One region of the Anabaena sp. CCY 9613 genome, then DNA from elsewhere that is predicted to be linked to it. Evidence: riboswitches for the same ligand, from Rfam matches in the RefSeq annotation. Region 1 holds a riboswitch; the other holds the start of a gene.
What was found. A riboswitch is a leader RNA that binds a small molecule or an ion and turns the genes downstream of it on or off. The one in region 1 is predicted to bind cobalamin.
Positions count from the first base shown of each region.

Region 2: linked by a shared signal. The riboswitch ahead of ACM0OT_RS21850 (DUF1636 domain-containing protein) and the one ahead of cobG (precorrin-3B synthase) in region 1 are both predicted to bind cobalamin.

Region 1 covers NZ_CAWUDE010000023.1:52,016-55,183, forward strand. The annotation lists gene ACM0OT_RS21315 (SDR family NAD(P)-dependent oxidoreductase) at 70-327, shown strand; gene cbiE (precorrin-6y C5,15-methyltransferase (decarboxylating) subunit CbiE) at 332-1,543, opposite strand; cobalamin riboswitch at 1,591-1,749, shown strand; gene cobG (precorrin-3B synthase) at 1,800-3,168, shown strand, end outside.
Region 2 covers NZ_CAWUDE010000025.1:31,457-34,624, forward strand. The annotation lists gene ACM0OT_RS21835 (hypothetical protein) at 1-109, shown strand, start outside; gene ACM0OT_RS21840 (late competence development ComFB family protein) at 235-597, shown strand; gene ACM0OT_RS21845 (cobalt-precorrin-6A reductase) at 560-1,348, opposite strand; gene ACM0OT_RS21850 (DUF1636 domain-containing protein) at 1,399-1,809, opposite strand; cobalamin riboswitch at 1,835-1,998, opposite strand; gene hemB (porphobilinogen synthase) at 2,075-3,082, opposite strand; gene ACM0OT_RS21860 (hypothetical protein) at 3,161-3,168, opposite strand, start outside.

The sequences.
Region 1 (3,168 bases):
TCTAGGTTTAAACTCAGTTGTCCATTATTCAAGGGTAACTCAGTCTGTTTATAAGAGACTTTGTCCATCATGAGCATACAATTCGATATGTATGAGTTGATTGATTTGGTCACCTATCAGTCAGTGCAAAAACTGACGCCTGCTTTTCTACAGCGCGCCATCAGCATTAATTTAGAGTCACTAACATGGCTGGCTCAAGCTGCTTTTCCAATTATGAAGCGACAAAACTACGGACGGATCGTGCTGATAACTTCGGATAGAGCTATTTATCAGCAATATGCACTCAGTGATCTCGCCCCTTATGCTATGGGAAATTTTATTGGCTAAAGTCTTACGCTTTGATGACTATCCATTGGGTAACAGGAGCCATTGCCCGCCAACCTAAAAATTTACCAATGGGTTCTGCCCTTTGAATGGCAATGCGAGTTAAATGACCGCCAACTTTTTCATACCATTGAAATAAGGTTTGCTCGCCTTCTACGGTGACAACATTAGCAACCAATCTTCCACCTGGACGTAATGTTTGCCAACAGATATCAAGCAGTCCCTCGGCTGTGACTCCACCACCAATAAATATGGCATCTGGTGGGGGCAAGTCTTTGAGGATTTGGGGTGCTTTCCCCGTAATGATTTGCAGATGGGGCGTTCCTAAAGCCGTGGCATTATCGGCAATGTATTTGATTCTAGAAGCATTTTGTTCAATGGCGATCGCGCGACATCGAGGATGAGTCCGCATCCATTCAATACCAATGGAACCGCAACCTGCACCCACATCCCACAATAATTGTCCTGGGTTGGGTGCTAAGGTTGACAGGGTAACGGCCCTAACTTCCCGCTTGGTTAACTGTCCATCATGGTGATAGGCGTGATCTGGTAATCCTGGGACTCTAGCTAAAGGTATCACCCCAGGAGCCGCAATACATTCAACTGCGATCGCATTCAAAGGAGCAATTTCTGTTTGATTCCACGTTGCAGCAACACCTTTGACTATCCGTTCATCAATGCCACCCATGCGTTCTAATAAGGTGATTTTACTATCACCATAACCGTGATTTGTCAATATCTCAGCCACAATTGTCGGCGTATCTTGACCCTCACTCAAAATTAATAGTTTGGCTCCAGGATAAATATAAGACTGAAGCAGCGAGGCTGGACGACCGCACAAACTTAAGGTTTCTACTTCAGTTAAAGACCATCCCAATCGCCCACAGGCCAGGCTGGAGGTAGAAGGTGCAGGGATAATCGTGATTTCGTCAATGGGAATTTGTCGGGTTAAAGTCACACCAATGCCATAAAACATGGGGTCACCACTGGCTAAAACGCAGATTGATTGACCCCGACGTTGGATAATGTCGGCAATGGAAGTGCTGAGGGGAGATGTCCAGGCTATTTTTTGGCGTTGGTCATGTGGGGATAACATAGCTAAATGGCGATGGCCTCCGAAAATCGCTTCTGCTTGATCGATAAGCAAACGAGCGATCGCACTTAAACCCTGTAACCCATCTTCACCAACACCCACAACAGAAAGCCACTTCCCTGACATAGAATTTACTGTCTAAATTACGAATTACGAATTACGAATTACGAATTAGTCTCAACGCCTACTCATGTTAAATTACAAAAGCTGAGAGTTGGGAAAGTCCGGTGAGATTCCGGGACTGTGCCGCAGCTGTAATGGTAAGGCAAAAGCAGAAAATTCCCTTTTTTACTTTCCAAGTCAGAATGCCAACTTCAGCCGTGTCCTCAAGACACTAGATAAATATCTACTCCCTGCGTCGCACGGGGAAGGAGTTGCTGTTTTGCTGTCCGGTTTTGCCACTTGTCCTGGCTTGTTTTATGATACACGCGCCCAAGATGGGATATTATCTCGCATCAGAATACCAGGTGGGATTCTGGATAGTAAACAGTGTCATGCCATCGCAGACATAGCAGATCAGTGTGGGGGTGGCTATGTGGATGTAACTAATCGTGCTAACCTACAAGTCAGGGAAATTCGCACCGGGATCGATGCCGCAGTTCTGAAGCATTTACAGGATATGGGTATAGGTTCTCGCAATGCTGCTGTTGATCATATCCGCAATATTATGACCAGTCCCACGGCTGGTATTGACTCGCAAGAATTAATTGATACTCGTCCATTTGTGCAAGCTTGGGATAATTACATCGTCGAGCATCCAGAGTTATCAGGACTGTCGGCCAAATTTAGCGTGGGTTTTGATGGTGGTGGTAAAGTTTCAGTGCGCGATCGCCTCAACGATATCATGTTGGCAGCGGTCTTAGTGGCAGATAGCGTTTACTTTCGTCTTGCTCTCAGCATTGGCCCTAAAGGAAAGCCACCCATTGATCTGGGAATTTTGTTATCACCAGATAAATGTTTATCAGTTTTGGCAGCTTTAGCTGAAGTCTATCTCACTCATAGTGATCCTCATAGTCAGCGTCAACAGCGTCTACGAGAAGTAGTGAATAATTTGGGTTGTGAAAATTATCTTCAGCAAGTTGCACAAAGACTGTCTTTTCCTTTATTGAAGACTAACTTCACTCCTGTGCCAGTAGAAAATAAGTATGGGCATCTTGGTATTCATCCCCAGCGTCAAGCAGGTTTATTTTATATTGGTGTAGTTCTGCCTCTGGGTAGGCTAGAAACTAAGCAAATCCGAGGTTTGGCTGATTTAGCAGAAAAATACGGCAGTGGTATTCTCAGACTGACACCTTGGCAGAATTTGCTGTTAACTGATATTCCCCAGCAATGGCTGATTCATGTCAAAAGTGAACTAGTTAACTTAGGATTAGATTTCTCAGCCAGTAACCTCAAAAGTGCCTTAGTAGCCTGTTCTGGTAACAAAGGTTGTGCGGCTGCGGCTACAGATACCAAAGCTGATGCGTTGACATTAGCAAAATACCTCGAAACTAGAGTTACCCTGAATCACCCAATTAATATTCACTTTAGCGGCTGCAAAAAATCCTGCGCCCAGCATACTAACAGTGATATTACCTTAGTCGGTGTCAGCCTAGAGTCAGATCATAAAACTGTGGAAACTTATCACATTTATATTGGTGCAGGTGACAGCAACCAAAAATTTGGACGGGAAATTTATCAAAATGTAACCATTGCCGAACTCCCTAGACTGATCAAGCAGATGCTACAAGTGTATAAAATACAATGCCCAA
Region 2 (3,168 bases), on a different contig from region 1:
CATTCGGTCAGCAGCTATCGTATTTTTATATATTGCTAACAAACAAGGAATTAATTTTGAAACAGCATGGCAAAGGGCGATTGATTTAGGTTTACTAGAGTTTGAATAAGTGAAGTAATTTAAATTGAAATTAACTTTTTCATAATAAATTATATTACTTGTTCTATTTATTGAAAAATCCTAAATTTGGCAAAATTAAATCATCAACCAGCAAAAAATAAAAAGGTGCTAAAAATGACTAAAACTCTTGTAAATGTTACCCTAATCATGGTAAATCAAGAGCTAGAAACCATTCTAGAAACTTATCCTAATCATCCATATCAGGAAGCTTTCGCACACCCTGACATCAGGCAAAGTCTCATTGCTTATATTCTCAATAGAATTCCTAACCATTATATCACAGTGGATCAAGAAGCAAAAGACAAAGCATTCACTAACTTAGATGATCTGTGGCACTCTATCGAACACAAGTTGCACATCGAAGCCATAATTCACCAAGGAATTGAGAAAGTTTTATGTGAGCAAGCACAAGAGGTTAATCGGCATATTCCAGAGGTAGCTAATCCCAGTTTGATAGCATCTGATTGGTTTGGGTAGTCCCACCAAATTCTTGTAACTTCTGAGAAAGCCATACTAGTACATCATCAACATCCGTAACTTGCTCTCCTGGCGGTGTCACGGGACGATTTACCATGACTACTTTGAGTCCCAATTCCCGTGCTGCCACAATTTTGGCATAGGTAGCATCACCACCGCTATTTTTGCTCACGATGGTATCAATGTTGTGGTGAATCAAAATTTCCCGCTCATTATGCAAGTAAAAAGGCCCGCGATCGCACAAAATTATCCCCGGTGGTACTAAGGCATTTGCTTGGGGAGGGTCAATCATTCGCATCAAAAACCAAATTTCTTGGAGGTGAGCAAAAGCCGGAATTTCTTGCCTACCAATAGTTAAAAATATCCGGTTTGCCTGATTTACTAAAGCTGCGGCTGCGGCTTGAATATCTTCCACTTCGATCCAGCGATCGCCACTTACCTTTTCCCAAGGTCGGCGAATCAGTTTCAATCGAGGTACATTAGCTTCTGTGGCGGCCTCTGCTGCATTGCAAGCAATTTGATTAGCAAAGGGATGAGTAGCATCAATCAACAAATCAATCTTCATTTGCTGGAGATACTTAGCTAGTCCAGCCACACCACCAAAACCCCCCATTCGCCAATCACCCAAGGGAACTGATGGTTCACGGGTACGACCAGCTAAAGAAGTAATTGCCTCAATTCCTGGCATCGTCGCTACTCTAGCAGCTAATTCTGTAGCATCGCTGGTTCCACCCAGAATTAAAACACGCATCACCATACTCTTCTCTGGGGTTGTTTTTCTGGGGACAGTTTTTCCAATATCTAGAATGGGGGAATTTTTGCTAAAACTCCTTTCTTCAGTGGTTCTGGTCTTTCTGACCAAGGTAATAAACCATCAGGTTTAGTGTAATATTGACTGGCACAGTCTAATACAGCAGATGCACTGCCATCAACGGCTAAATCACCAAATAAATATGTTAATTTGCCATTACTAGCAAAGGCGACAACACAAGAACGATTACAAGCACTCATACATTCAACTTCTTTAATGGGAAATTCATTTCGTAATTCCCAATTTTGTGCTAAATCTTGAAGATTCTTGAGTAATTTTTCACCCCCGCTTTCACCTAGACGTTTTCCATTTTCCCAAACGCTAGCGCAGGTTTTGCAAACAAATAAAGTATGGGTGGCTACACCCAAAGAATTAGTATTGGCAGTATGAGCAGCAGTCATCTGTACCTCGCAGATGTGTAGAATTTAACAACGTACTTAGTTCGGCGGGCGTTCTGACTGGGAAACTCAAAAGGTGTTTGATCTTTTGCTTTACCTTCACAGCTGCGGGACAGTGCCGGATTTGCACCGAGCTTTCCCCTTTACCTCTAGTAGCTGACCTCTACTAGAACCGAATGTTCTATTTATCTTATCACTAATGCCAATAATAGTTTCAGTACACGCAATAAAACTTGTACTATTTAAAACTGGCAAAAAACAAAACTACTTAAGCCAAAATTAAAGCCACTTCTTTGGCAAAGTAAGTCAAAATTAAATCTGCACCTGCTCTTTTCATACTAGTTAAAGTTTCCAAAATTATCTTTTTTTCATCAATCCAACCCATGCGTGCAGCGGCTTTAATCATGGCATATTCACCACTAACGTTATAGGCTGCTACAGGTAGGTTTGTGGCGTTGCGGATTTGATGAATGATATCGAGGTAAGCTAAAGCAGGTTTTACCATGACAATATCTGCTCCCTCCGCAATATCTAATTCCACTTCTTTTAAAGCTTCTTTGGCATTAGCCGCATCCATTTGGTAAGTCTTTTTATCACCAAATTTGGGAGCAGAATCTAAAGCATCGCGGAACGGGCCATAATAAGCAGAAGCGTATTTAGCAGAGTATGCCAAAATTCCCACATCAATATAACCTTCTGCATCCAGCCCTCGACGAATAGCGCCGACTCTACCATCCATCATATCCGAAGGTGCGACGAAATTTGCCCCAGCCGCTGCTTGGGACATAGCCATTTTCACCAACACTTCCACGGTGGGATCATTGACGATAGTACCCTTGTCATCGATTAAACCATCGTGACCATGAGTAGTGAAGGGATCAAGCGCCACATCAGTCATGACGATCATGTCTGGAACTGCTTTTTTAATAGCTTTGACAGTTCGCTGTAATAAACCATCTGGGTTGTAGCTTTCTGTAGCATGATCATTTTTGAGTTGTTCGGGAATTACCGGAAACAGAGCGATCGCCTTAATTCCTAAATCAGCAGCTTGCTGAACCTCGTTTAACAAGAAATCTAGGGAATAGCGATAGCAATCAGGCATAGAAGCAATTTCCACTTTTTTCCCCTCACCTTCAGTGACAAACATTGGATAAATCAAGTCGTTGACACTGATAATTGTTTCCCGCACCATGCGCCGTAAAGTTTCAGTCCGGCGTAGACGACGAGGGCGGTAACGCAGGATATCGGTTGCAACTGAAGGATTTGTAGAGGTCATACTCAATGCTGAATGATATTGATTATCATTATTTTTGCATAAAATCAATTCTCATCTTTGTATATCTTGAGATACAAGCTACTTAG